DNA from 3 places in the Kitasatospora sp. NPDC059408 genome. Region 1 is predicted to be linked to each of the others. Evidence: predicted binding sites of a transcription regulator. Region 1 holds the regulator's gene; each other region holds the start of a gene.
What was found. The regulator HrcA, encoded in region 1, represses chaperone genes, less so after heat shock. The targets are predictions, from matches to a motif close to TTNGCACTCNGNNNNNCNGAGTGCNAA.
Positions count from the first base shown of each region.

Region 2: ACFXDE_RS31120 (FmdB family zinc ribbon protein) is a predicted target of HrcA. The motif match lies at 7,020-7,046, and genes of this name have one in related genera.
Region 3: groES (co-chaperone GroES) is a predicted target of HrcA. The motif match lies at 6,222-6,248, and genes of this name have one in related genera.

Region 1 covers NZ_JBHYWI010000065.1:25,458-35,112, forward strand. Annotated here, with positions in the region: gene ACFXDE_RS32545 (16S rRNA (uracil(1498)-N(3))-methyltransferase) at 1-541, opposite strand, end outside; gene dnaJ (molecular chaperone DnaJ) at 669-1,811, opposite strand; gene hrcA (heat-inducible transcriptional repressor HrcA) at 1,889-2,923, opposite strand; gene htpX (zinc metalloprotease HtpX) at 3,173-4,093, shown strand; gene ACFXDE_RS32565 (hypothetical protein) at 4,138-4,722, shown strand; gene ACFXDE_RS32570 (DUF3097 domain-containing protein) at 4,747-5,580, shown strand; gene ACFXDE_RS32575 (Uma2 family endonuclease) at 5,571-6,128, opposite strand; gene hemW (radical SAM family heme chaperone HemW) at 6,169-7,398, opposite strand; gene ACFXDE_RS32585 (AMP-dependent synthetase/ligase) at 7,457-9,379, opposite strand.
Region 2 covers NZ_JBHYWI010000059.1:9,999-19,653, forward strand. Annotated here, with positions in the region: gene ACFXDE_RS31100 (5-formyltetrahydrofolate cyclo-ligase) at 59-634, shown strand; gene ACFXDE_RS31105 (penicillin acylase family protein) at 729-3,449, opposite strand; gene ACFXDE_RS31110 (potassium/proton antiporter) at 3,802-5,286, shown strand; gene ACFXDE_RS31115 (MFS transporter) at 5,589-6,944, shown strand; gene ACFXDE_RS31120 (FmdB family zinc ribbon protein) at 7,058-7,360, shown strand; gene ACFXDE_RS31125 (hypothetical protein) at 7,609-7,881, shown strand; gene mscL (large conductance mechanosensitive channel protein MscL) at 7,912-8,331, shown strand; gene ACFXDE_RS31135 (hypothetical protein) at 8,371-8,631, opposite strand; gene ACFXDE_RS31140 (sigma-70 family RNA polymerase sigma factor) at 8,805-9,655, opposite strand, start outside.
Region 3 covers NZ_JBHYWI010000028.1:95,662-105,316, reverse strand. Annotated here, with positions in the region: gene shbA (RNA polymerase sigma factor ShbA) at 234-962, opposite strand; gene ACFXDE_RS20460 (response regulator transcription factor) at 1,301-1,912, opposite strand; gene ACFXDE_RS20455 (WhiB family transcriptional regulator) at 2,472-2,798, shown strand; gene ACFXDE_RS20450 (LysR family transcriptional regulator) at 2,872-3,870, opposite strand; gene groL (chaperonin GroEL) at 4,023-5,657, opposite strand; gene groES (co-chaperone GroES) at 5,774-6,079, opposite strand; gene ACFXDE_RS20435 (methyltransferase domain-containing protein) at 6,358-7,524, shown strand; gene ACFXDE_RS20430 (polysaccharide deacetylase family protein) at 7,589-8,491, opposite strand; gene ACFXDE_RS20425 (hypothetical protein) at 8,566-8,826, opposite strand; gene tsaD (tRNA (adenosine(37)-N6)-threonylcarbamoyltransferase complex transferase subunit TsaD) at 8,823-9,655, opposite strand, start outside.

The DNA.
Region 1 (9,655 bases):
AGCCCTCCTCGTGCAGCACCGCGGCGAACGCGGCGCCGGCCAGGACGGGGGTCAGCTGGCGGGTCGTCATCAGGTCCCGCACCTCGGGGAAGCGCAGCCGGCGGGACTGCTTGCCCGCCTCCCGGGCGGTGGCGCGCCACTTGGCGAGCGCCTTGGCGCCGCGCTCGCCCTTCCACTGGGTGATGCAGCGCGAGGCGGCCCACGGGATCACGACGTCCACGCCGACCTCGGTCATGGTCTCCACGGCCAGCTCGCCGCGGTCGCCCTTGGGCAGCGCCTGGACGACGACGATCCGCGGCGCCGGCTCCGGCTCGCGGCGCACGGCGGCCACCGTGACGTCGATCGCGTCCTTGCCGAGCACCTCGGCGACCGTCCCGTCCACGCCGAGCCCCAGCCCGTCGGCCAGGGTGACCGCCTCGCCCGCCGTCAGCCGCTTCACCGCGGCCGCGTGGCGCCCCTCCGGCCCGTCCAGCCGCACCACGGCCCCGGGCGCGGCGGCGGCGATCCGCTCGGTCTCTACGACGAACACGGGGGCGGTCATGAGGGGGAACCTTTCCGGGGTGGGACCTGCGGCCCGGGCCGGCAACCACGGCCAGGGCCCGCGACCAGGGGGGACGGAACGCGAAAGGGGTGCCGGGGCGAGGACCCCGGCACCCCTCCGCGGACGGCTAGCGGCCGTTGAACGCGTCCTTCAGACGCGAGAACAGGCCCTGCTGGCCCGGCGCGAACTGGCCGGACGGGCGCTCCTCGCCGCGCAGCACCGCGAGACGGCGCAGCAGCTCCTCCTGCTCGGCGTCGAGCTTGGTGGGCGTCTGCACCTCGACGTGCACTATCAGGTCGCCCCGGCCGCCCCCGCGCAGGTGGGTGATGCCGCGGCCGTGCAGCGGGATCGACTGGCCGGACTGGGTGCCGGGCCGGATGTCGACCTCCTCCAACCCGTCCAGGGTCTGCAGCGGCACCTGGGTGCCGAGCGAGGCGGCCGTCATCGGGATGGTGACGGTGCAGTGCAGGTCGTCCCCGCGCCGCTGGAAGACGGTGTGCGTGGTCTCGGCGATCTCGACGTACAGGTCGCCGGCCGGGCCGCCGCCGGGGCCGACCTCGCCCTCGCCGGCCAGCTGGATCCGGGTGCCGTTGTCGACACCGGCCGGGATCTTGACGGTCAGGGTGCGGCGGGCGCGGACCCGGCCGTCGCCGGCGCACTCCGGGCACGGGGTCGGCACGACGGTGCCGAAGCCCTGGCACTGCGGGCAGGGGCGGGAGGTCATGACCTGGCCCAGGAAGGACCGGGTGACCTGGGAGACCTCGCCCTTGCCGCGACACATGTCACAGGTCTGCGCGGAGGTGCCGGGCGCGGCGCCCTCCCCGCTGCACGTGGTGCAGGTGACGGCCGTGTCGACCTGGAGCTCCTTGGTGGTGCCGAACGCGGCCTCCTCCAGGGTGATCTCCAGCCGGATCATGGCGTCCTGCCCGCGGCGGGTGCGCGAGCGCGGGCCCCGCTGGCCGGCCGCGGCGCCGAAGAAGGCGTCCATGATGTCGGAGAAGCCGAAACCGGCCGCGCCGGCGCCGAAGCCGCCCGCGCCACCGCCGCCGCCCGGCGAGAGCGGGTCGCCGCCGAGGTCGTAGACCTGCCGCTTCTGCGGGTCGGAGAGCACCTCGTAGGCGGCGTTGATCTCCTTGAACCGCTCCTGCGTCTTCGGGTCCGGGTTGACGTCCGGGTGCAGTTCGCGTGCCAGGCGCCGGAACGCCTTCTTGATCTCGTCCTGCCCCGCATCCCGTCGGACGCCGAGTACCGCGTAGTAGTCCGTGGCCACCTAATGCTCCGCTTGTTCCGCCTGTAGTAGTGCTGCGACAGGGCACCACCGCTGGTCTGTCCAGCGGTGGCTGATTGCTACGACTCGGCCAGGATCTGACCCACGTACCGCGCCACCGCTCGCACCGCCCCCATTGTGCCCGGATAGTCCATCCGGGTCGGACCGATCACACCCAGTTTGGCCACGCTCTCGTCGCCCGAACCGTAGCCGACGGACACCACCGAGGTGGAATTCAGCCCCTCGTAGGCGTTCTCCCGGCCGATCCGGACCGTCATCGCCGCGTCCGTGGTCTCACCCAGGAGGCGGAGCAGGACGACCTGCTCCTCCAGGGCCTCCAGGACCGGCTGGATGGTGAGCGGGAAGTCGTGGCCGAAGCGGGTCAGGTTGGCCGTGCCGGCCAGCATGATCCGCTCCTCGTTCTGCTCGGCGAGCGCCTCGAACAACGTCGCCAGGACCGTGGTGACGGTCGGCCGGTCGACCTGTTCGAACATCGCGGGCAGCTCCTCCAGCGCCGCCGGGACGTCCGGCAGGCGCTGGCCGACGGCCCGCGCGTTGATCCGGGCCCGCAGGTCCGACAAGGCCGTCTCGCCGACGGTGCCCGGGCAGTCCACCATCCGCTGCTCGACCCGGCCGGTGTTGGTGATCAGGACCAGCATCACCTTGGCCGGGGCGAGCGCGACGAGTTCGATGTGCCGCACGGTGGAGCGGCTCAGCGAGGGGTACTGCACGACGGCGACCTGCCGGGTGAGCTGGGCGAGCAGCCGCACGGTGCGTGCGACGGTGTCGTCCAGGTCGACCGCGCCCTCCAGGAAGTGCCGGATCGCGCGCCGCTCGGGCGCGCTCATCGGCTTGACCTCGGCGAGCCGGTCGACGAACAGCCGGTACCCCTTGTCGGTGGGGATGCGCCCGGCGCTGGTGTGCGGCTGGTGGATGTACCCCTCCTCCTCCAGCGCCGCCATGTCGTTGCGGACGGTGGCCGGGGAGACCCCGAGGTTGTGCCGCTCCACCAGGGCCTTCGAGCCGACCGGCTCCTCGGTGCCCACGTAGTCCTGGACGATCGCGCGCAGCACGGCGAGCTTGCGGTCGTCGAGCTGGCGGACCTCACCGGCCATGGGGCACGCACCTCCGTCTTCGCACGTTGTCCGTTGTGACGTATCGAGCTGATGCGGGCCTGGAAGGCCCGGGTTTGGCACTCTGAGCGCACGAGTGCCAGAACCCTACCTGCCAGTGTACGGCCCGGGTCCGACGGCAGGAACGGCGCAGCGGGGGTGATCCTGCCCGCAGTTCCCGGCGCGGGGGTGGTGCCCCGCGGCCGTCCGGGTGGCAGCATCGATAGCGGACGGCGAACGGAGGAGCAAGCGATGTCGAGCTCGGCCCAGCACACCCGATTCGCGCCCGACCGCGGCCTGACCGGCCGGATGGTCGGGACCATGTTCGTGATCGGGCTGTTGTACGTCGGATTCACCGGCCTGCTGATCGTGCTGCTGCGCGGCGCCTGGCCCCTGATCGTGCTGATCTCCGGCGGGCTGTTCGTGGCCCAGTTCTGGTTCAGCGACAAGATCACCGAACGGGCCATGGGCGCCCGCCCGGTGTCCCCCGAGCAGTACCCGCAGCTGCACGGCACCGTCGACCGGCTCTGCGCGCTCGCCGACATGCCCAAGCCCAGGGTGGCGGTCGCCGACAGCGACATGCCGAACGCCTTCGCCACCGGCCGCAACCCGCAGAACGCCGTCGTGTGCGTCACCACCGGCCTGCTGCGCCGGCTGGAGCCCGAGGAGCTGGAGGGCGTCCTCGCGCACGAGCTCTCGCACGTCGCCCACCGGGACGTCGCCGTGATGACGATCGCCGGGTTCCTCGGCGTCCTCGCCGGGGCGATGACCAGGATCGCCATGTACGGCGGGTTCATCGGCGGCGGGCGCAACAACAACGACCAGAACGCGGCGATCGCGGCGCTGGTCATCCCGCTGGTGTCGATCGTCGTCTACGCGATCAGCTTCCTGCTCACACGGCTGCTGTCGCGCTACCGCGAGCTCGCCGCCGACCGCGCCGCCGCCCAGCTCACCGGCCGGCCCAGCGCGCTCGCGTCGGCGCTCACCAAGGTCACCGGGCAGATCGCCGCGATCCCGTCCAAGGACCTGCGCCAGGCCCAGCCCTACAACGCCTTCTACTTCGCCCCGGCGCTGAGCGCCAAGGAGACGGCCTCCCAGCTGCTCTCCACCCACCCGACGCTGGAGAAGCGGCTGGAGCAGCTGGCGAAGATCTCCGCCCAGCTGGGCCGCTGAGCCCCGCCGACCCGCCGACCCGCCGACCGCCTGAAGGGACCGCCGTGGGAATCCTGGACGCCCTGTTCGGCCGCACCAAGCCCGTCAAGCCCGACCTCGACCAGCTGTTCGGCGTCCCCTCGGCCGCGCTCACCCTGGAGGCCGGCGCCGGGTTCCTGCCCACCGGGCTCGGCTCGGTGTGCTTCGCGGCCGTCGAGGGCGCCGCGTTCGTCCAGGTCGAGCAACAGGTGCGGGCGCTGCTCGACGCCGACACCGAGCGCGGCGGCGTCCCGGTGGAGGCCTCCAAGGACGGCTACGGCTACTCGTGGCTGCTCGCCCGGCACACCGCGGAGGAACTGCCGGAGCTGGTGAACGACCTGCACGCGGTCAACAGCGAGCTGGAGGCGAACGGCTTCGGGCCGCAGCTGCTCTGCTCGCTGGTGGGCTTCCGGAACGGGGAGGGGCAGTCGCTGGCGCTGGTCTACCTGTACAAGCGCGGCACGTTCTACCCGTTCGCGCCGATGCCCGGCGGCGGGGAGCGGCGCAACAGCCCGCTGGAGCTGCAGATCAACGCGATGCTGGCGAACGACCTGCGGCTGGAGAAGGACCTCGGCCGCTGGTTCCCGGTGTGGGGCGCGCCCGGGCTCTGACGGTCCGTCCGTAGACTCGCCGGCATGCGCAGCCGCCAGTACGGACCCGACCTGACCCCGCCGTGGAAGAAGCAGGCACCCGCCCCGGAGGTGCCCGCCGAGCGGGACCTGGTGGTCGAGGAGGCGGCGACCGGCTTCTGCGGGGCGGTGGTGCGCTGCGAGAAGACGGCGGAGGGGTTCACCGTCACCCTGGAGGACCGTTTCGGCAAGCACCGGGTGTTCCCGATGGTGCCGCGCGGCTTCCTGCTGGAGGGCAGGGTCGTCACCCTGGTCCGCCCGTCCGGCCCGGCCCCCGTCCGCGCCCCGGCCCGCACCGCCTCCGGTTCGGTCGCCGTCCCCGGCGCCCGCGCCCGGGTGGCGCGCGAGTCCCGCATCTACGTCGAGGGCCGGCACGACGCCGAACTGGTCGAGCGGGTCTGGGGCGACGACCTGCGGATCGAGGGCGTCGTGGTCGAGTACCTGGAGGGCGTGGACGACCTGCCCGCGATCGTCGCCGACTTCGCCCCGGGCCCCGGCCGCCGCCTCGGCGTCCTGGTCGACCACCTGCTGCCGGGCACCAAGGAGCACCGCATCGCCGCCCGGGTCACCGGCGAGGACGTGCTGGTCGTCGGCCACCCCTACATCGACATCTGGCAGGCGGTGAAGCCGTCTTCGGTCGGCATCCCGGCCTGGCCGACGGTCCCCCGTGGCGAGGTGTGGAAGGAGGGCGTCTGCCGCCGCCTGGGCTGGCCCGTCGACACCCCGGCGGCGTGGAAGCACATCCTGTCGAAGGTGAACTCCTACAAGGACCTGGAGCCCGAACTCCTGGGCAGGGTGGAAGAGTTGATCGACTTCGCGACCCTCCCGGGTCAGGCGTAGGTCTGGAACTCCGAGGTGTCCAGCGTGACGCCCAGCAGATCCACCGGAATGGGCTCGCCGAACTTGGTGGTCCGCTCGGACACGTAGTCCGGCAGACCCGAGGCGCTCGCCCGGGTGGGTTCGGTGAGCAGCACGCAGACGGCCTTGATCGGGTCGACGATCAGGTAGACGGGGATCATGCCCTCGGCGTAGAGCTCCCGCTTGGTCCGGTAGTCGCGCAGCACGCTGGTCTTCGACACCACCTCAAGCACCAGCGTGAGGAGAGGCGCAGGAACCAGGCGACCAGGGCCTTCGACGGCGTCTCGCTCGTAGACGACCAAGTCGGGCTGAGGTTCGCTCGTGAGCCCAGGGAGGTCAATATCCTGCGTGACCGAGCGATGCCATCGCGCCCGGGGAATCTGGTCCTGGATCGACTCAACAATCCAGTTGTGGACCCGATCAGGTCCGGCCATCATCACGATTTCCCCCCTGATGAGCTCGGCCTTGAAACCCTCCGGGACCTCAAGGTTCTCGAAGATCCCTATCACCCGGTCATCGATGGCGGTCATCCCACACTCCTTCTGACGGCTGATACCACGTTAACGACATTCAGTCGACGAGGTCACGCACGACCGCGTCGGCCAGGAGACGGCCCTGGAGGGTGAGGGTGGCGCGGCCCCCGGCGTAGGTGTCGGGGGCGAGGAGGCCGCTCGCGAGGGCCTCGGCGGCCGCCTTGCGGGCCGTGTCGGTGAGGAGCGTGAGCGGGATGCCCTCGGCGAGGCGCAGTTCGAGGAGGATGCGCTCGACGCGGCGGTCCTCGTCCGTCAGCACCTCGCGGGCCAGGGCGGGGGTGCGGCCCTCGGCCAGCGCCCGGGCGTAGGCGGCGGGGTGCTTGGCGTTCCACCAGCGGACGCCGCCGACGTGGCTGTGGGCACCGGGGCCGGCGCCCCACCAGTCGGCGCCGGTCCAGTACAGCTCGTTGTGGCGGCAGCGGCCCTCGGGGGTGGTGGCCCAGTTGGAGACCTCGTACCAGTGGTAGCCGGCGGCGGCGAGCGCCCGCTCGGCGATCAGGTAGCGGTCGGCGTGGACGTCGTCGTCGATCATCGGGAGCTCGCCGCGCTTGACGCGGGCGGCGAGGCGGGTGCCTTCCTCGACGATCAGCGAGTAGGCGGACACGTGGTCGGGCCCGGCGCCGATGGCGGCGTCCAGGGAGGCCCGCCAGTCGTCGTCGGACTCGCCGGGGGTGCCGTAGATGAGGTCGAGGTTGACGTGCTCGAAGCCGGCCGCGCGGGCCTCGGCCACGCAGGCCTCGGGGCGGCCCGGGGTGTGGTGGCGGTCGAGCAGCTGCAGCACGTGCGGGCGGGCGCTCTGCATGCCGAAGGAGATCCGGTTGTAGCCGCCCTCGCGCAGTTCGGCGAGGTACGCCGGGCCGACGGACTCCGGGTTGGCCTCGGTGGTCACCTCGGCACCGTCGGCGAGCCCGAACTCGTCGCGGATCGCGGCGAGCATCCGCACCAGGTCGCGGGCGGGCAGCAGCGTCGGGGTGCCGCCGCCGAGGAAGACCGTCTCCACCGGGAGGTCCGCGTCGCCCAGGACGCGACGGGCGAGCCGGATCTCCGCGATCACGTTGTCGGCGTACGTCTCCTGCGAGGCGACCGCGCCCGAGGAGCGGAGCTCGGTGGCGGTGTACGTGTTGAAGTCGCAGTAGCCGCAGCGGCTGGCGCAGTACGGCACGTGCAGGTAGAAGCCGAACGGCCGGGTGCCGAGCCCGTCGAGGGCGTGCGCGGGCAGGGAACCGTCGGACGGCACCGGATCGCCGTCGGGGAGTGCGGAGGGCATGACCCCATTGTCCCGTACGGCCGGGGCGAACCCGCGGGCCGTACGGGACGGGGGCGGCTCAGGCCTCGTTGGCCCCCGCGTACATCGCGGTCACGGCGTCCGCGTAGGTCCGCTCGACCACCGGGCGCTTGATCTTCAGGCTCGGGGTGAGCTCGCCGTGCTCGATGTCGAGGTCGCGCGGCAGCAGGTGGAACTTCTTGATCGTCTGCCAGCGCTGGAGGTCGCCGTTGAGCTTCTTCACGAAGCCCTCGATCAGCTCGTGGACCTGCGGGTCGGCGGTCACCTCGGCGTAGGACTTGCCGGCCAGGCCGTGCTCGGCGGCCCACGGCATGATCACGGCCTCGTCCAGGCCGATCAGCGCGGTGCAGAAGTTGCGGCCGTTGCCGATCACCAGGATGTTGCTGACGAACGGGCACACCGCCTTGAACTTGCCCTCGACCTCGCTCGGCGCGACGTACTTGCCGCCGGAGGTCTTGAACAGGTCCTTCTTGCGGTCGGTGATCCGCAGGAAGCCGTCGGCGGTGAGCTCGCCGATGTCCTCGGTGTGGAACCAGCCGTCCGGCTCCAGCACCTCGGCGGTCTTCTCCGGCAGGTTGTGGTAGCCGCGCATGACGCCCGGGCCGCGCAGCAGGATCTCGCCGTCCTCGGCGATCCGCACCTCGGTGCCCGGCAGCGCGCGGCCGACCGTGCCGATCCGCACGTCCTCCTTGCGGTTGACGCAGGAGCCGGCGCTGGTCTCGCTCAGACCGTAGCCCTCCAGGATCGGCACGCCGGCGCCGAGGAAGAAGTAGCCGATCTCGGGGGCCAGCGCCGCGCTGCCGGAGACCGCGCCGCGCAGGCGCCCGCCGAAGGCGGCGCGGATCTTCGCGTACACCAGCTTGTCGGCGACCGTGTGCTGCGCCCGCAGGGCGAACGGCGCGCCGTCCACCCCGGTGGCGATCCGGTTCTCCTGGACGACCCGGGCGTACTCGCGGGCCACCCCGGCGGCCCAGCGGAAGATCTTGTACTTCGCGCCGCCCTCGGCCCGGGCCCGCCCGGCGATGCCGTTGTAGACCTTCTCGAAGATGCGCGGCGCGGACGCCATGACGGTCGGCCGGATGGCCGGCAGGTTGTGGATGATCCGGTCGACCCGGCCGTCCACCGCCATCACGTGGCCGGTGGCGATCTGGCCCGAGATCAGCGTCTTGCCGAACACGTGCGACAGCGGCAGCCACATGAACTGGACGTCGTCCGGGCCGAGCAGCCCGCTCGCCTCCTGGGCACGCGCCTCGTACGCCCAGCAGTCGTGCACCAGGCGCACGCCCTTGGGGCGGCCGGTGGTGCCCGAGGTGTAGATCAGGGTGGCCAGCTGCTCCTTGTCGAGCGCGGCGACGGCCTTCTCGACGGCGTCCGGGTGCTCCTCGAGGTACGCGGCGCCGCGCTCCTCCAGCTCGGCCAGGGTGATGAGGTCGAGCCCGGCCGTCTCGGGCGCCGCGGCGGGGGCGTCGAACAGGATGACGGTGCGCAGTTCGGGCAGTTCCCCGATCTGCTCGACGGCCTTGGCGAGCTGCGCGGCGTTCTCCGCGAACATCGCCCGGCAGCCGGAGTCGGAGAGGATGAAGGCCGTCTCGTCGGCGTTGGTGCTCGGGTAGACGGTCGTGGTGGCCGCGCCCGCGCACATGTTGCCGAGGTCGGCGACGATCCACTCCAGGCGGGTGGAGGAGGCCAGGGCGACCCGGTCCTCGGGCTGGATGCCGAGCGCCATCAGGCCGGCGGCCACCGCCTTGACCCGGGCCGCGGTCTGCGCCCAGGTGAGCGAACGCCACTGCTCGGCGCCGGGGGCGCTGTCCGCGGCCTGCTCGTCGACCGGGGCGGGGTAGCGGTAGGCCTCGGCGTTGGGGGTCGCGGCGACCCGCTCCAGGAACAGGTGGGCGACGGAGGCGGGACGCCCGGCGACGATGTCGGCGCTGCCGGAGTCGATCAGGGACTGCGCGGAACTCAACGAGGACCTCCGGGGGCGGGTGGCCGTCTGAGGGATTTGTCGCGGCTCCCGTGGGGGCGGTCGCCGGTCCCCCGTTACGCGTGCGGTACCGGCGAGTAACAAGGGGGCAATCAGCAGCCTAGGGGGAAACCGGTCATTCCGTAAGGGGGTCTACCCGCCAGGCACCCCGCCACCACCCCGGTGCCCCGCGGACGGCACCCGCGTGAACCCCGCAACCCGGCCCGCCCGGCGGTTCGGCAAAGGACTGGACAAACCTCATGTCCCGGCCGGGGGAAT
Region 2 (9,655 bases), on a different contig from region 1:
CGGTGGCGGGGGCCATGGCGGGGTTCAGAGGACCTCGGAGCAGAGCAGGGGAGATCCCATGCACAACGAGAAGAGCGGGCTGAGGACACGGCTGCTGGCCGATCGCCGGGCACTCACCGGGGAACAGCGCACGGAGGCGGCGCACGCGCTGGCCGTGCACGCCGGGGGGCTGGCCGCGCCGGGGGCCACGGTCGCCGCGTACGTCTCGGTCGGCGCCGAGCCCGGGACGGGGCCGCTGCTGGACGGACTGCGGGCGCGGGGCGTGCGGGTGCTGCTGCCCGTCCTGCTGGCCGACAACGACCTGGACTGGGCGGTGTACGAGGGCGTGGACGCGCTGGCCCCGGCCGGGCGCGGGCTGCTGGAGCCGGTCGGGCCGCGGCTGGGGCCGGAGGCCGTCGTGGGGGCGTCGGTGGTGCTGCTGCCGGGGCTGGCGGTGGACCGGCGCGGCCTGCGGCTGGGCCGTGGCGGCGGCAGCTACGACCGGGTGCTGGCCCGGCTGGAGCGGGCCGGGGCGCGGCCGGTGCTGGCGGTGCTGCTGTACGAGCACGAGCTGCTGGCGGAGGTGCCGGCCGAGCCGCACGACCGTCCGGTGGACGTGGCGGTCACGCCGTCGGGACGCCACCCGCTCGGGTGATCCCGGACCGCGCGGCGGGCCCGGAGACGGCGGTGGCCCCGGAGACGGCGGTGGCCCCGCTCGCGTTCGAGCGGGGCCACCGGTGCTCCGGGCGTCAGCCGTTGGTCAGGACCAGTTTGTGCTTGGTCGCCTTCTCGACCGCGTCCGGCGTGTAGGCCCAGGTCAGCAGCTTGCCCTTGAGCCAGAGGTCGGTCTGGTCGTTGTAGTTCTCGTGGAAGGCGTGGCCGGAGGCGCCGCCGACGTTGACCCAGCGCGAGGAGTCGAAGTCGCTCAGGTCGACGACCATGCGCATCGACGGGATCCAGTCCACCTGGTAGCCGGCCGCCGCGTTCCAGCCCGCCGCGTCGACCGCCGCCGAGCTGCCGGAGAGGCGGTACGGGCCGCGGTTGAGCAGCTTGTGGACGACGCCGGAGGCGATCGACGAGTCGTCGGTGCCGAGGGTCTGCTCGCGCAGCGTCAGCTTGTGCAGGCGGCCCCAGCTCCAGCTGGAGACGTCCTTGCTGAGCAGCGAGGTCAGCTCCTGGCGGGCGTTCTTCATCGCCTCCTGGAGCAGGTTGTCCAGGCCCTTCTGCTCCTTGTGCTGCGAGTCGATGTACGTCCACCAGGTGCTGTCGGGCTTGCTCAGCTGCTGGCGCACGACCTCGGTCCAGCGGTCGCCGCCGTCGGGCTGGGCCTTGTCCGGGTCGCGGGTGCCGCACTCGGTGACGATCTTGCTGGAGCTGTCGGGCTTGGTCGGGTCGTCCTGCTGGCGGACCAGCAGGCAGTTGCCCTTGGCGCGGATGTCGGCCGGGAACTTCTGGCCGAACGCGAGGGTGAGCAGCTGGCGCCAGACCGCGTTGTAGTACGCGGCGGCGGCCGAGTCGGCGTCCTGGTGGTAGTTCCAGTCCTTCAGGAGGTCCTGGGCCTCGCGCACGTACGGGTCGTCGATCTGCTGCTTGAGCAGCAGCGGGACGAGCGTCTTGGCCATGACGCTGGTGTTGTCCAGCTGCAGGGTCTGCATGTCGTCCGGCGAGATCTTGCCGTTGTTCTTGAGCAGGCCGTCGATCTGGTCGGTGATCTCCTTGGCCCGGGTGCCGTACTCCCAGTCCTTGGTGATGCCGTACTTGTACGTCGGGTCGACCACGGCCTGGTTGGCGGTGACGATGTAGCCGGCGGACGGGTTGAAGCTGTACGGCAGGGCGGCGAAGGGGATCGAGCCCTTCCACTGGTAGGCGGAGTCCCAGCCCGGGGCCGGGAGCGTGCCGTCGCCCTTGCCGCGGACCGGGATGTCACCCGGGGCCTGGTAGCCGATGTTCTTCGCGTCGGCGTAGATCAGGTTCTGCGCGGGGACGGCGAAGTCCTTGGCGGCGTTGCGGAAGTCGTCCCAGTTCTTCGCCTTGTCCAGCTCGAAGACGGCGTCCATCGTCTTGCCGGGGTTCAGCGCCGTCCACTGCAGGGCGACGCCGTAGCCGCCGGTGCCGCGGTCGGGGGCGGCGCTGCCGTTCGGGGCGTACTTGCCGACGTTCTGCTGCTCGGTGCTCTGGTCGGAGATGAGCGGGGCGCCGGTCTGGGTGGTGCGGACGGTGATGGTGCGGTCCTCGCCGCCGGCGACCTTGATGGTCTCCTTGCGGAGGTCGAACTTCACGTCCTTGCCGTCCACCTGGTAGGTGTCCGGGCCGGTGACCTTCTCCAGGTACAGGTCGGTCACGTCGGCGCCCAGGTTGGTGAAGCCCCAGGCGACGTCCTTGTTGTGGCCGATCACCACGCCGGGCATGCCCGCGAAGGTGAAGCCGGTGACGTCGAACTGGCAGGCCGGCGAAACGGTGCGGCAGTGCAGGCCCGTCTGGTACCAGACCGAGGGCAGGCCGGGGCCGAGGTGCGGGTCGTTGGCCATCAGCGGCTGGCCGGTCGTGGTGTGCGAGCCGGCCACCACCCAGGAGTTGGAACCGATGCCCTGGCCCGGACGGCCGAGCAGCTGCGGCATCGCGTCGACCCGGTCGGTGAGGCCCTGCAGGAGCGCCTTGGTGGTGGCCGCGCCCTGCGCGGTGGGGACCGCGGGGTTGCCGGCGCCCGGCGCGGTGGAGCCGTCGGCCGGGCGGTAGGTGTCGCCCGAGACCGTGCCGGTCTTCACGATCGTGCCGTTGCGGGCGTACGGGTAGTCCGGGTACAGCTCGGCGATCTTGTCCGGGGTGAAGTCCTGGGACAGCAGCGAGCGGTCGATCTCCTCCTGGAGGTTCCCGGAGAGGTTCCAGGCCATCGCCTTGAGCCAGGCCACCGAGTCGACCGGGCTCCACTGCTCGGGCTTGTAGCCGCTGTTGACGGCGCCGAGCATCGCGTACTCCAGCGAGGCCTTCTCCCCGCCCGGGTGCTCGGCCAGCCAGGCGTTGACGCCGTCCGAGTACGCCTGGAGGTACTTCTTGGTCTCCGGCGAGAGCTTGGTGTCGAACTCCTTCTGCGCCACCTGGCGCCAGCCCATGGTGCGGATGAAGGAGTCGGTGTCGACCTGGGAGTCGCCGAACATCTCGGAGAGGCGGCCGGCGGTGATGTGCCGGCGGACGTCCATCTCCCAGAAGCGGTCCTGCGCCTGGACGTAGCCCTGGGCGCGGTAGAGGTCCTCGGAGGTGTCGGCGTAGATCTGCGGGATGCCGTTGGCGTCGCGCTTGACGTCGACCGGCGCGCTCAGGCCCGCGATCTTCACGGTGCCGTCGACCGTCGGGAAGGACGCGCGGACCGCGGCGACCCCCCGGTAACCGCCGTAGCCGACGCCGGCCACCAGCAGCACGACCAGCACGATCACGATCAGACGGGCGCGCCGGAACTTCTTGGAGCGGGGCATCTGGGTCCTTGCGGTCCTCGACTTCGGGGCGGGCGGGCGTGTCCAGGGCCTGCGGCCGTGACAGGGCACCACATTAGGCCGAGTCCATGGGACGGCGTGCACGGGGACGGCCCGGAACGGGGCCTGTGTGAGGAGCCCAACTAAAGATATGGCAAAATGTTAGAATGAGTAACGATCCGCAAGAGGAGTATTGACGGCTTCTTAACGGGTCCGCGGCTCACCCCGGTACCACCAGCACTACCCGCATCACCTGCATCACCGAGAGACTCCAGCACCACCAGCACCACCGAGAGACACCAGCACCACCGAGAGACACCCCGCCCGCCCCCATGCCTGCACGAGGTGCCCCTGCGTGAACGTCGACCACCTGAACCAGCTGCTTCTCGAGTTCTCCGTGATCCTCCTGGTCGCGGTGGTCGCCGTGCGGATATCGACCCGATCAGGGCTACCCAGCCTCCTCATCTACCTCGGGATCGGCGTCGCCCTCGGCCAGAACGGCATCGGCGTCACCTTCAACAACGCCGAGCTCACCCAGGTGATCGGCTACGCGGCCCTCGTGGTGATCCTCGCCGAGGGCGGTCTGAAGACCAGCTGGAGAGAGGTCAAGCCGGTGATGCCGGCGGCCACCGTGCTCGCCACCGTCGGCGTCGGGGTGAGCGTGTTCGTCACCGCCGCCGGCGCGCACTGGCTGGTCGGCCTGGACTGGCGCACCTCGATGCTGCTCGGCGCGATCGTCTCCTCCACCGACGCCGCGGCCGTCTTCTCCGTCCTGCGGATGGTCCCGCTGCCGCACCGGCTCACCGGCCTGCTGGAGGCCGAGTCCGGCTTCAACGACGCGCCCGTCGTCATCCTGGTCGTCGCCTTCGCCACCACCGGCGAGCTGGACTCCTGGTACGTCCTGCTCGGCACGATCGCCGCCGAGCTCGCGATCGGCGCGGTGATCGGCCTCGCGGTCGGCAAGCTCGGCGCGTTCGGGATCAAGCACGTCGCCCTGCCGTCCTCCGGCCTCTACCCGATCGCCGTCATGGCGCTGACCGTGCTCGCCTACGCGGGCGGCGCGCTGCTGCACGGCTCCGGCTTCCTCGCCGTCTACATCAGCGCCGTGATCCTCGGCAACGCCAAGCTGCCGCACGGCCCGGCGGTGCGCGGCTTCGCGGACGGCCTGGCCTGGATCGGGCAGATCGGGATGTTCGTCCTGCTCGGCCTGCTGTGCACGCCCGAGACGATGGGCGACGCGGTGATCCCGGCGCTCGTCATCGGCGGGGTGCTGGTCTTCCTCGCGCGGCCGCTGTCGGTGGTGCTCACCCTGACGCCGTTCCGGGTGCCCGGCAAGGAGCAGGCCCTGCTGAGCTGGGCCGGGCTGCGCGGGGCGGTGCCCATCGTGCTCGCCACCATCCCGGTGGTCTCGGGTGCGCACAAGGCCGAGGACGTCTTCAACATCGTCTTCATCCTGGTCGTCGTCTTCACCCTGCTCCAGGGCCCGACCCTGCCCTGGGTGGCCAGGCAGCTGAAGATCGGCGAGGGCGCGATGGGCCAGGACCTCGACATCGAGTCCGCGCCGCTGGAGAAGCTGCACGGCCACCTGCTGTCCGTCGCGCTCTCCCCCGAGTCCCGGATGTCCGGCGTGGAGGTCGGCGAGCTGCGGCTGCCCAAGGGGGCGGCGGTCACCCTGGTCGTCCGGGAGGGGAGCTCCTTCGTGCCGGACCGGGCGACGGTGCTGCGCGGCGGCGACGAGCTGCTAGTCGTCACGACGGACGAGGTCGGCGAGGCGGCGGAGAAGCGGCTGCGGGCCGTGGACAAGGGCGGCAAGCTCGCGGGGTGGCTGTACGGGAAGTGAGCCGTACAGTGGTGGCGTACCGGGCCTTTCGGGGCCTGGAAGCCCGTTCCGGCTTGGATCCGTTGGGGCCTAGCGCTATCTACGCGCGTAACTGTATGGTGGAAGAACACCGCTTTTTGACCAACCCAGCATCTGCCTGATGCAGAGTTGGCGCGACCGCTCGGCGGCTGCGGCCCGGCTCTCGGCAACCACGCCGGAGCGGCCCGGTATCTACCCCGGTCGACGCACGAGAGGACGACTCTCGGCGCCGTCGGGGCCACCCCATGCCCTTGCCGCGCTACCAGGCAGCAGGAAGGACGACCGTGACGGCCCGCCGAACGGTCGACGACGCCACGGACACCCCCACCGCCCCGGACGCCGCACCCGCGCGCGTCGGGTACGGCGCGCTGCTGCGCACCCCGGGTGCCTGGACGTTCCTGGCACCCGCGTTCGTCGCGCGGCTGCCCTACGCCATGCTCGGCATGGGCATCCTGATGCTCGTCACGGGCACCGGCGGCTCGTGGGGCACGGCCGGCACCGTCACGGCGGTCGCCGCCGTCGCCCAGGCCCTGATCGGCCCGCAGACCGGCCGGCTCGCCGACCGGTACGGGCAGGCCACCGTCCTCGTCCCGACCGTCTTCGTGCACGCCGCCTCGGTCGCCGCGCTGATCGTCCTCGCGAACGGCCACGCGCCGGCCTGGAGCCTGTGCCTGGCCGCCGTCCCGGCCGGGGCCAGCGTGCCGCAGATCGGCGCGATGGTCCGCGCCCGCTGGGTGGCCAAGCTCGGCGCCGAGGGCGCCTCCGCCTCCTCCGCCGCCAAGGTCGGCACCGCGTTCGCGTTCGAGTCCGTCACGGACGAGCTCACCTTCGTCGTCGGCCCGATCCTGGCCGCCAAGATCGCCACCTCGGTCAGCCCCTCCGCGAGCCTGATCACGGAGGCCGCGCTCACCTTCGTCGGCGGCCTGGCCTTCGCCGCCCAGCGCCGCACCGCGCCGGCCCGGATCGTGCCGCGGCCCGGGGCGCAGCGCGTCTCCGCGCTCGCCTCGCCCGGCGTCCGGCTGCTGGCCGGCGTCATCCTCGGCGTCGGTGCCGTGTTCGGCGGCATGCAGGTCTCGGTCAACGCCTTCGCCGACTCGGTCGGGCAGCACGCCGCGGCCGGCACCGTGTACGGCATCTTCGCCGGCGGCTCGATGGTGGCCGGCGTGCTCTACGGCGTGATCGCCTGGCGGCGCGCGGTGCAGCAGCGCATGATCACCAGCTACGCCCTGCTGGTGCTGGGCTGCTCGACGCTGTGGGCGATGCCCAACCTGGTCACCCTCTCGATCGCCGGACTGGTCTGCGGCCTGGCCATCGCGCCGACCCTGATCAGCGGCTACACCCTGGTCGAGACGCTGGTCGCGGACGGCGCCAAGACCGAGGCCTTCACCTGGCTGACCGGCGCCATCGGCCTCGGCCTGGCGGTCGGCTCGATGGTGGCCGGGGGGCTGATCGACAGCCACGGGCCGTCGGCCGGGTTCCTGGTGCCGGCCGTCGGCGCCGGACTGGGCCTGGCCGCGCTGGTCTCGATGCGGCACCTGCTGGCGCCGTCGGGCGGGGCGAGCACGGTGGTCGCCGGATCCGGCGCCGGCACCGTCCCGGCCGCGGCCGAGCCGCAGCTGGTGGGCGCCGCCAAGGGCTGACGGCGGCCCGACCGGGCCCATGTCACACCGGAGTCGCTGGACTCATCCAGCGGAATACCGCATCATTGACCATCGTTAGCACTCATCAGGCGCGAGTGCCAGGAGGAAGACAAGTGCCCACGTACCAGTACCAGTGCACCGAGTGCGGCAACGGCCTGGAGGCGGTGCAGAAGTTCACCGACGACGCGCTGACCACCTGCCCCGACTGCCAGGGGAAGCTGCGCAAGGTCTTCTCGGCCGTGGGCGTGGTCTTCAAGGGCTCGGGCTTCTACCGGACCGACAGCCGCTCCTCGTCGAGCAGCTCGGTGAGCTCCTCGACGTCGGGCTCGTCGACGACGTCCTCGTCGTCCGGGTCGTCCTCGACCCCGGCGTCGTCCACCTCGGGCTCGTCCTCCCCGGCTCCGGCCGCCGGCTGACCCCAGCACACACCGGAAGGCCCGCTGCCCCGCTTCACGCGGTGGCGGCGGGCCTTCCGCCGTTCTCGGGGCAGCTCCCTCATCGCCGGGCTCGTCAACGTTGACGGGCCCGGGCAGCTCGCACGGGTGTACGGAATCGTCCACAGGGCCAGGGTTTTCCACAGGCTGCGGATAACGTCTTCCGGCTTTCGCGGCGGACGCTCATCGTGGGGTCAGCAGAGACCGACCGACCCCGGAGGTGGTTCCCGATGAACGCCCTCAGCCACGCCGTCCCGCTGCCCGCACCCACCGTTCCGCCCCGGCGGGCCGTGCCGAGCTTCCGGCCGATCCGGCGCGGGGCCGGCGGGCGGCACCGCTGGTGGCGCGCCGTCCGGCGGCGGGCCGGGGTGCCGGCGCTGGTGCTGCTCGCGGTGGCCGCGGCGCTCGCGTTCGGGCCCGCACGGGCCGGGCTGCCACCGCCGTCCGGTGGCGCGCTGGGCCAGGCGGGTTGTCAATCCTGGGCTTCGGATGATCACCCGTAACCGGCCGACGACTCCGTCGTTCGAGGCGGCATGAAGGGCTTCAAGGAATTCCTGCTGCGTGGAAATGTCGTCGAGCTCGCCGTCGCCGTCGTCATCGGCGCGGCCTTCACCAACATCGTCAACGCCTTCGTCAAGGGCGTCATCAACCCGATCGTCGGTGTCTTCGGGACGAAGGACCTCGCGTCCTACAGTTCCTGCCTCAAGGGGCCCTGCGAGGTGGCCCCCACCGGCGAGGTCGTGTCCGGGATCCTCATCCTCTGGGGCTCGGTGCTCAGCGCCGTGCTCCAGTTCCTGATCACCGCCGCCGTCGTCTACTTCGTCCTGATCATTCCCATGAACCGCATGGCCGCCCGGCGCAAATCCCTCGCCGAGGAGGTGGCGGAGGCCGAGGCCAAGGAGGTCCAGCTGCTCACCGAGATCCGCGACGCACTGGTCGCCCCGCTGCGCTGAGCGCGGCCCGTCCCGTCCTGCCCTCGTCCCTCGTCCCGCTCAGTCCCCGTGGTGCGGCGGGCGCTGGCTCAGGTACCAGTCCAGCCCCCGCCCGCTCCCGGCCCCGGCCCCGGGGCGGTCGCCCCAGCCGGAGTCGGTGTCGTCCCGGGACTGCCGGTCCAGCGGGTCCCCGAAGACGAGGCGCGCCTTCGCCCGCGCCTGTTCCTTCGCCTCGCGCTCCCGCGCGGCCTGCTCCGGCTGATCCGGCGCCTCCTGCTCCTGCGCCCGGCCACTTGCCTGGCCCTGTCCCTGCTCGCTCACCCTGTTCACCCCGCTGCTCGACCCGGTCGTCCTGCCCCTCCAGCCTAAGAGCCCGAGACGGACCGCGGGCCCGGGTGCGGAGCGCTCCGCACCCGGGCCCGGTCCAGGGCTCGGTCCCCGCTCCCCGATCCCCTCACGTCCCTTTCCCCGTACGCCCTAACTCCCCTTGCGCCTTACGCCGCCTCGAAGCCGGCGTGGTCGGCGATCTTCTTCAGCTCGGCCAGCGCGTGCTTCTCGATCTGCCGGATCCGCTCCCGGGTGAGGCCGTGCTGCTTGCCCACCTCGGTGAGGGTGCGCTCGCGGCCGTCCTCCATCCCGTAGCGGGAGCGGATGATCGAGGCCGTGCGGTCGTCCAGCCGTCCGATCAGGTCGTCCAGCTCCTCGCGGCGGAGCATGACCATCACGGCGTCCTCGGGGGACGTCGCCCCGGTGTCCTCGACCAGGTCGCCGAACTGGGTCTCGCCCTCGTCGTCGACCGACATGTTCAGGCTGACCGGGTCGCGCGCCCAGTCCAGCACGTCCTTGATCCGGGCCTCGGTGGTGTCCAGCTCGGCCGCGATCTCGGCCGGCTCGGCCTCGCGGCCCAACTCCTTGGACTTCTCGCGCTGCACCCGCCGGATCCGCCCCAGCTCCTCGACCAGGTGCACGGGCAGCCGGATGGTGCGGGACTGGTCGGCGATCGAGCGGGTGATCGCCTGCCGGATCCACCAGGTCGCGTAGGTGGAGAACTTGAAACCCTTGGCGTAGTCGAACTTCTCGACGGCCCGCACGAGGCCCGCGTTGCCCTCCTGGATGAGGTCCAGCAGCGGGAGGCCGCTGCGCGGGTACCGGCGGGCGACCGCCACCACGAGCCGGAGGTTGGAGCGGATGAAGACGTCCTTGGCGCGCTCGGCGTCGTCGGCTATCGCCTCCAGCTCCTCGCGCGTGGCGCCCTCGGGGAGCCCGCCCTCCTCCAGCAGGTGCTGGGCGTACACACCGGCCTCGATCCGCAGCGAGAGCTCGACCTCCTCGGCGGCATCGAGCA
Region 3 (9,655 bases), on a different contig from region 1:
GATCCGCACACGCCCTGAGGGTGGGGACGCGTTCATCGCTCACTCGCGCAGACCGCCGAAAGCCGGGTGGGCTTTGGAGGATCCTCCAGGGGAACCCCGTTCGCACCCGTGAAACTTTGGCAACCTGCCCAGGCGCCGATACCCCATGGTACTGGCACCGGGATTGTGGTCCTCGTGTGCCCTTGACAACACCCTCCGCCCATGAGCCATTCCGGCCGCTCCCGGCGGCAGCGTCAGGAGGACTCCTCCGCGAGCGCCCGCAGCCGGCTCAGGGCACGGTGCTGCGCCACCCGGACGGCCCCCGCCGACATCCCCAGCACCTCGCCGGTCTCCTCCGCGGACAGCCCGGCGGCCACCCGCAGCAACACCAGCTCGCGCTGACGGGCCGGCAGGTTGGAGAGCAGCTCCTTCGCCCAGGCCGCATCACTGCTCAGCAGCGCCTGCTCCTCCGGACCGAGCGCCTCGTCCGGCACCTCCGGAAGGTCGTCCTGCGGCACCACGGTCGAGGCGGGCCCGCGCATCGCGGCCCGCTGCAGATCGGCGATCTTGTGCGCGGCGATGCCGTAGACGAAGGCCTCGAACGGCCGCCCCTGGTCCTTGTACCGGGGCAGGGCGCACAGCACGGCGACGCACACCTCCTGCGCGATGTCGTCCACGTGGTGCCTGGCCCCGCCGGGCAGCCGGACCAGCCGGCCGCGGCAGTACCGCAGCGCCAGCGGGTGGACGTACGCGAGCAGCGCGTCGATGGCCGGGCCCTCGCCGCGGACGGCGGCCGCGACCAGCTCGCCCACCAGCGGCGACCCGCCGCCGCCGAGCACGGGCGGACGACCGGGGCCGGCGCCACCGCCGGACACCCCACCCGGCGGGCCGGAATCGGCGTACGACGGATCGCCACCCGGGCCGGAGGGCTCGGCCTCCACCGGGTCCGCCTGGCCGGCCGCACCGGCGACGTCGTCACGCATCGGTCCATGGTGCCTGGTCGAACGGGAAAACGCGGCACCGCGTCCGGAGTTGTGCACCGGAACGTTATGCGGTGCGGCACCGCGCGGCGTGCCGCCGGGCACCACCGGCCCCTCCTGCACCGTGCCGCCTCCCGCCCCGCCGCCGTCGGTGGTCCCGTCCGCCGCGCCGTCCGCCGAGTGTCCTGCGGCTGCGTGGTTCGCCGCAGTGCCTGTCCGCTGGTCCCCGAGGTGCTCCACCACTCCATGGTGCAACCTCGGGACCGTAACGTCACACGTCCGTGCGGCACCCGTCCCCGGAAACACCGGCGGCGCGCCGCAGCCGGCGGCGCCGCCTGTGGTCAGCGGACCAGGCCCCAGCGGAAACCCAGCGCCACCGCGTGGGCCCGGTCCGAGGCCCCGAGCTTCTTGAACAGGCGCCGGGCGTGGGTCTTGACGGTGTCCTCGGAGAGGAACAGCTCGCGGCCGATCTCGGCGTTGCTGCGGCCGTGGCTCATGCCCTCCAGCACCTGGATCTCACGCGCCGTCAGCGTCGGCGCCGCGCCCATGTCGGGGCTGCGCAGCCGGCGCGGGGCGAGCCGCCAGGTCGGGTCGGCGAGGGCCTGGGTGACGGTGGCCCGCAGCTCGGCACGCGAGGCGTCCTTGTGCAGGTACCCGCGGGCGCCGGCGGCGACCGCGAGGGCGACGCCGTCGAGGTCCTCGGCGACGGTGAGCATGATGATGCGCGCGCCCGGGTCGGCGGACAGCAGCCGCCGGACCGTCTCGACCCCGCCGAGGCCGGGCATCCGGACGTCCATCAGCACGAGATCGGAGCGGTCGGCCACCCAGCGGCGGAGGACCTCCTCCCCGTTCGTCGCGGTGGTGACCCGGTCCACACCGGGTACGGTCGCGACGGCGCGGCGAAGCGCCTCGCGGGCGAGCGGGGAATCGTCGCAAACGAGAACGGAAGTCATGACCGTCGTCCTCCGCAGCTGATCCGCGTCACGTTGAGCCTCCTGGCTGGTACGAACCTCTCCGACACGGCCGATCGGCGACAGAGTCCGTGCTGATCGCCTCAACTTCCCCGCGATCGTTCCCGACGTCCGGCGCCCGCTAACCGCCTCCGCACTTCCAACGACCGTCACTCGAATGAGTTACGGCCTTCGGGGCCATCTCCACCACTGTACGTGGCCAACCCATTACCGATCAGCCGCATCGCGGTGCACACGCCGCACTTTTGTGCAGCTCGCGCGCGGTCGGCGTGCGACCCGCACACCGGTGCGGGGCTCCGTGCGCCCCTCGGACCACCCGATTGCCACGTCCGCGCCTGCGGAAGTCCATGCCCACTTCGCCCGTTTTTATAGCTTTCGTATGGTCATTGACTGTTGTGCCACTCTGTGGGTGACTTGTCCATGGAGTTGCCTTAAGTCATATTTCCAGGTGTCCACACCAGTGCATCGACGCCCCGCCACGCCCGCAGCGAGCTCCGCTGGGGCCGGCCCGCGGCCGACGAGCCTCTGAAGGGAATGAGCCATGGCAGATTTCTCCCGCCTCCCCGGTCCCAACGCGGACCTCTGGGACTGGCAGCTCTCCGCAGCCTGCCGTGGCGTGGACAGCTCGCTCTTCTTCCACCCCGAAGGCGAACGCGGGGCCGCGCGGAGCTCGCGCGAGGCCAGCGCCAAGGAGGTCTGCACGCGCTGCCCCGTGATCGCCGAGTGCGCGGCGCACGCGCTGGCGGTCCGCGAGCCGTACGGCGTCTGGGGCGGGATGACCGAGGACGAGCGCGAGGAACTGCTCGGGCGCTCGCGGCATCGGCTGGTGGAGGTCCCACTGGTCGCGCCGACGGTCGCCCAGCGCTAGCGCCACGCCGAGGCCGCGCCGTGAAGAAACGTTTCTTCGCGGCGCTCCAAGCCCCCCGGCCGGTGACCCTGCGTCAGCGGGCCCCGGCGGCCCCCGCGAGCCGCTCCAGCATCAGCGCCACGGCCGGCACCTCGGCCAGGTCCGGCAGGGTCAGCGCGACCACCTGCCGCACCGCCGGCGCCCCCGAGGCGGTCCGCACCGGCGCCGTCGACACCCCGTCAGGCCGCACCGACTCCAGCGCCAGCCGCGGCAGCACCGCCACCCCAAGCCCGGCCGCCACCAGGCCGACCACCGCCGGGTAGTCGTCCGTCGCGAAGTCGATCCGGGGCTCGAACCCCGCACCGGCGCACAGCTCCACCAGGTGCCCGCGGCACTGCGGGCAGCCGGCGATCCACTGCTCCCCCGCCAGCTCGGCCAGCTCCACCGCGCCGCCGCGCCCCGCCAGCGGGTGCGCGGCCGGCAGCAGGCCCACCAGCGGGTCGTCCAGCAGCGGCGTGACCACCAGGTCGGACCAGTCGGTGCCGGCGCTCAGCTGCTGCGCCTCCAGGTTCGCCTCGGCCCGCGCCTCGCGCGGCGTGCCGTGCGCGGGCACCGCGAGGGCGGTGGCGCCCTCGGACTGCGGGTAGCGGAAGGCCAGCGCGATCTCGCACTCGCCGCCGCGCAGCATCGCCAGCGACTCCGGCGGCTCCGCCTCGACCAGCGACACGCGCACCCCCGGATGGCTGTCCCGCAGGCGGGCGACGGCGGGCGGCACCAGGGTGGAACTCGCGGTCGGGAAGGACACCAGCCGCACCCGCCCGGCGCGCAGCCCGGCGATGGCCGCGACCTCCTCCTCGGCCGCCGACAGCCCGGCCAGGATCCCGGTGGCGTGCTTGAGGAGCACCCGTCCGGCCTCGCTCAGCTGCATGCCCCGGCCCGAACGGACCACCAGCGGGGTGTCCACGGACTTCTCCAGGGCCTTCATCTGCTGGCTGATGGCGGGCTGGGTACAGCCCAGCTCGCGCGCGGCGGCGGAGAAGGAGCCGGTGCGGGCGACGGCACGCAGGACGCGCAGGTGGCGGGCCTCGATCATGCCTCAGTTATAAGGCAATCTTTGCCGAACGCAAAATTTCACTGATAGTTGAGTCTTCAAGCGGACTCGCGGACCCCCGGGCCCGAACGCCGGAGGCCCGGCCCGCCTCCCAGGATGGGGGCGGACCGGGCCTCCGGTCCACTTCAGGAGCGTCAGTGCGAGTGGCCGTGACCGCCGTGCGAGTGGCCGTGACCGGCGTCGGCGGCCTCCTCCTTCTTCTCCACCACGAGGGTCTCGGTGGTGAGCAGCAGGGAGGCGATCGAGGCGGCGTTCTCCAGGGCGGAGCGGGTGACCTTGACCGGGTCGATGACGCCGGCCTTCACCAGGTCGCCGTACTCGCCGGTGGCGGCGTTGTAGCCCTGGCCGGCCTCCAGCTCGGCGACCTTGGAGGTGATGACGTAGCCCTCCAGGCCGGCGTTCTGGGCGATCCAGCGCAGCGGCTCGTGCAGCGCCTTGCGGACCACGGCGACACCGGTGGCCTCGTCACCCGACAGGCCCAGGCCGCCGTCCAGCACCTTGGCGGCGTGGACCAGGGAGGCGCCACCGCCGGCGACGATGCCCTCCTCGACCGCGGCGCGGGTCGCCGAGATGGCGTCCTCCAGGCGGTGCTTGCGCTCCTTCAGCTCCACCTCGGTGGCGGCGCCGACCTTGATGACACAGACGCCGCCGGCCAGCTTGGCCAGGCGCTCCTGCAGCTTCTCGCGGTCCCAGTCGGAGTCGGTGCCGGCGATCTCGCCCTTGATCTGGGCGACGCGGCCGGCCACGGCCTCGGCGTCGCCGGCGCCCTCGACGATGGTGGTCTCGTCCTTGGTGATGGTCACGCGGCGGGCGCTGCCCAGCACGTCCAGACCGGCCTGGTCGAGCTTGAGGCCGACCTCCTCGGAGATCACGGTGCCGCCGGTCAGGGTGGCCAGGTCGCCGAGGATCGCCTTGCGGCGGTCGCCGAAGCCCGGGGCCTTGACGGCGACGGCGTTGAAGATGCCGCGGATCTTGTTCAGCACCAGGGTCGACAGCGCCTCGCCGTCGACGTCCTCGGCGATGATCAGCAGCGGCTTCGAGGCACCGCCCTGCAGGATCTTCTCCAGCAGCGGCAGGAGCTCCTGGATCGAGGAGATCTTGCCCTGGTGGATCAGGATGTACGGGTCCTCCAGGACCGCCTCCTGCCGCTCCGCGTCGGTGACGAAGTACGGCGACAGGTAGCCCTTGTCGAACTGCATGCCCTCGGTGAACTCGAGCTCGACGCCGAAGGTGTTCGACTCCTCGACGGTGATGACACCGTCCTTGCCGACCTTGTCGATCGCCTCGGCGATCAGCTCGCCGACCTGGGTGTCCTGGGCGGAGAGGGACGCGACGGCGGCGACGTCGTCCTTGCCCTCGATCTCGCGGGCCACCGAGAGCAGGTGCTCGGAGACGGCGGCGACGGCCTTGTCGATGCCCTTCTTCAGGGCGGCCGGGCCGGCACCGGCGGCGACGTTGCGCAGACCCTCGTTGACCAGGGCCTGGGCCAGCACGGTGGCGGTGGTGGTGCCGTCGCCCGCGACGTCGTTGGTCTTGGTGGCGACCTCCTTGACGAGCTGAGCGCCAAGGTTCTCGTACGGGTCGTCCAGCTCGACCTCACGGGCGATGGTGACACCGTCGTTGGTGATGGTCGGGGCGCCGAACTTCTTGTCGATGACGACGTTGCGGCCCTTGGGGCCGATGGTCACCTTGACGGTGTCGGCCAGCTTGTTGACACCGCGCTCCAGCGAGCGGCGGGCGTCCTCGTCGAACTGCAGGATCTTCGCCATGTTCCCTATTCCCTCGGGGCTGCGGCCGGCCCACCGGCCGCCGAACTACGTGAACCAACAACCACGCCCCGGGCCCCTGTCACTTGGGACACGGATCCGGGGCGGGTCGGAACGACTTACTTCTCGATGATGGCGAGAACGTCGCGGGCGGAGAGGACGAGGTACTCCTCGCCCTGGTACTTCACCTCGGTGCCGCCGTACTTCGAGTACAGGACGATGTCACCGACGGCGACGTCGAGCGGCAGACGCTGGCCGTCCTCGAAGCGGCCCGGGCCGACGGCCAGGACGACACCCTCCTGGGGCTTCTCCTTGGCGGTGTCCGGGATAACCAGGCCGGAGGCCGTGGTGGTCTCGGCGTCGAGCGGCTGGACCACGATGCGGTCCTCGAGCGGCTTGATGGCAACCTTGCTGCTGGTGGTCACGTCCGAGCTCCCCTTCGGAGATTACGGGGTTTTCTAACGGGTAAGGGGCGAACCTGCGCACCTGCCGTCGCGGGGGTCAGGCACGCGTCTTCGCGTTAGCACTCCCCAGGTGGAGAGTGCCAAGGACGACCATAGGCCCGTGTTAGCACTCAGTCAACCAGAGTGCCAACGACGCGCCCCGCCGTCCCGGCCCGCGGACGCGCGGCCGCCGTCCCGCGCGGCCCTGCACGACCGCCCGGGACCGGCCACCACACCGCCCGACCGGCGAGAATGGCCCCGTGGACACCGAGAACCTCCAGCCGCTGCTGACCCCCGAGGGACAGGACCTGCTCGCCGCGCTGCGCGAGTTCACGCCCGAGGAGGAGCTCGCGCTGGCCACCCGGCTGCGGCGCGAGCACCCGGCCGACCTGGTGTCGGCGGCGTTCGGGCAGGCGCGGCTGCGCCAGCGCGCCCGCGCGAAGTTCGGGGCGGACGCCGACCTGATGTACTTCACGCCCAACGGCGTCGAGCAGTCCACCCGGCGCAGCGTCGCCGAGTGGCGCGCGCAGCGCTTCGCCGGGCTCGGGGTGCGGCGGCTGGCCGACCTGTGCTGCGGGATCGGCGGGGACGTCCTGGCGCTGGCCCGGGCCGGGATCGAGGTGCTGGCCGTCGACCGGGACCCGGCCGCCTGCGCGGCCACCGCCGCCAACGCCGCCGCGCTGGGCCTCGCCGACCTGGTCGAGGTGCGCTGCGCGGACGTCGCCGACGTGGACGTCACCGGCTACGACGCGGTGTTCACCGACCCGGCGCGACGGACGGCGCGCGGCCGGGTGTTCGACCCGGAGGCGTACGCCCCGCCGCTCTCGTGGGCCGTCGAGGCCGGCCGCCGGACCCCGATCGGCGCGCTGAAGGTCGCGCCGGGCATCCCGCACGAGGCCGTCCCCGAGGACGCCGAGGCCGAGTGGGTCTCCGACCACGGGGACGTGAAGGAGGCGGTGCTCTGGTTCGGCACGAAGGCCGCCCACCCGCACCGCGCGACGCTCCTGCCGCACGCCGCGAGCCTCACCGGCGGCGATCTGCCCGACCCGGCGGCCGGGCCGGTCGGCCGGTACCTGTACGAGCCGGACGGCGCCGTGATCCGCGCCCACCTGGTGGCCGAGGTGGCCGAGCAGGTGGGCGGACGGCTGATCGACCCGAAGATCGCCTACCTGACCTCGGACGAGCTGGTCCCGACGCCGTACGCGCACGCCTTCGAGCTGACCGACGTGCTGCCCTTCCACATCAAGAAGCTGAAGGCCCTGCTGCGCGAGCGCGGGGTCGGCACGGTGGTGATCAAGAAGCGCGGGATGGCGATCACCCCGGAGGAGCTGCGCCGCCAGCTCAAGCCCTCCGGGCCGAACTCCGTCACGGTGATCCTCAGCCGCACCGACAACGGCCCGCTGATGATGCTCGGTCAGCCGGTCTGATCGGCCGCGCCGGACGGACCGGCCGGACGGACCGGCTGACCGGACGGACCGGCTGACCGGACGGCTACGCCGGCGGCTGGATGTAGTCGTCCAGCCGGGCCACCGAGAAGCCCTGCTCCTGGATCCGGGCCAGCAGCTCGCCGAACATCTGGGTCATCGTGGCGCCCTTGAGCTCCTTCGGCCCGCGGAAGTGGGCCAGGATGATGTCGCCGGGCTTCAGCTTCTTGTCCGCCGCCTGGTACTGCATGTCGTGGATCTGCATCGACTCGCGCCACAGCACGACCGCCCGCGGACCGCACTCCTGCACCGACGTGTTGAGCGTCGGCGTGTTGGCGCCGTCCCCGAACGGCGGGCGGAACAGCAGCGGCGCGGTGCCGTACTGCTGGGTGAGCGCGCTCTGGTCGTCGCAGATCTCGGACTTCTGCTTGTCCGGCGTGAGCTTGCTCATCACCGGGTGGGTGACGGTGTGGTTCTGGATGTGGTTGCCGAGCGCCTGGAGTGGCTTGAAGTAGCCGTAGTCGTTCTTGACGATGTCCTTGGTCAGGAACATCGTGATCGGCACCTTGAGGTCGGTCAGCATCTCGACGAACTTCGGGTCCTTCTCGGCACCGTCGTCGATGGTGATGAAGACGACCTTGTCGCTCGTCTTCACGTCGCTGAACACCGGTACGGTGCCGGTCCGTTCGAGCTTGACGGGCTTGTCGGCGGGCGGCGCGGGGGCCGGGGCCAGCGGCTTGAGGTTCCACTTCGCCCACGCGGCGTCGCCCGCGGCCTGCGCCGCCGCGGGCGTGGTCGCCGCGGCGGTCGGCGCGGCGCCGCCGGCGGGCTGGCCCCCGGCCGGGGCCGCGCTCGTCGGCGCCGGGGCGGCGGCGCCGTCCCCGTTGCCGCCGCACCCGGTGGCGAGGGCCAGCAGGGCCAGCGCCCCCGCCGCGTACGCCTTGGTCCTGTTCCGGCCGTCCTGCTTCACCGCACGCGCTCCTGGTCCGTCCGCCGTTTCTCAGCTAGCACGGTAGTGGCCCGGCGCGCGGTTCCCGTACCGGCCTACTCGACGTGCTCGCTGGTGAAGGACCAGCGGTGCACCGGACGGCCGAGCAGCTCGGCCGGCGGCTCGGCGACGGGCACCGGCTCGCCGCTCCACCAGGCGATCAGCAGCACCCGCTCACCGGGGGCGCCGAACAGTTCGAGGCGCTCCAGGCCCGCCGAGCCGCGCAGCGCCGGGATCGCCGTCTCCCGTGCCCAGGAGGCGAGTTCGGCCCCGCGGCCGTCGGCGGCGCGGGCCTCCCACATCATGGCGACGGTCACCCGGCACCGCCGCCGAGGGCGTCGTACGCCTGGCCGTGGACGTCACCGTGGTGCAGGTCCACGCCCGGGACGTGGACGTCGGTGACGGGCAGCGAGGAATCCGCCGACAGGTCGAAGGCGGACGGCGCGCGGTCGCGCCACACCATCTCGGAGCCCAGCGCGGCCACCATCGCGCCGTTGTCGGTGCACAGGCCGGGGCGCGGCACCCGCAGCTTGATCCCGGCCCGGTCACAGCGCTGCTGGGCCATCTCGCGCAGCCGCGAGTTGGCCGCGACCCCGCCGCCGATCATCAGGTGGTCGACGCCGTTGTCCTTGCACGCCCTGACGGCCTTGCGGGTCAGCACGTCGGTGACCGCCTCCTGGAAGGACGCCGCCACGTCGGCGATCGGCACCTCCTCGCCGGCCCGGCGCTTGGCCTCCACCCAGCGGGCGACGGCGGTCTTCAGACCGGAGAAGGAGAAGTCGTACGCGGGGTCGTTCCGGCCGCTCAGGCCGCGCGGGAAGGCGATCGCCTTGGGGTCGCCCTCGCGGGCCGTGCGGTCCACGATCGGACCGCCGGGGAAGCCCAGGCCGAGCACCCTGGCCACCTTGTCGAAGGCCTCGCCGGCCGCGTCGTCGATGGTCGCGCCGAGCGGGCGGACGTCGGTCGTGATGTCCTCGCTGAGCAGCAGCGAGGAGTGCCCGCCGGAGACCAGCAGCGCCATGGTCGGCGAGGGCAGCCGGCCGTGCTCCAGCTGGTCGACGCAGATGTGCGAGGCGAGGTGGTTGACCCCGTACAGCGGCTTGTCCAGCGCCCAGGCGTACGCCTTCGCGGCGCTGACGCCGACCA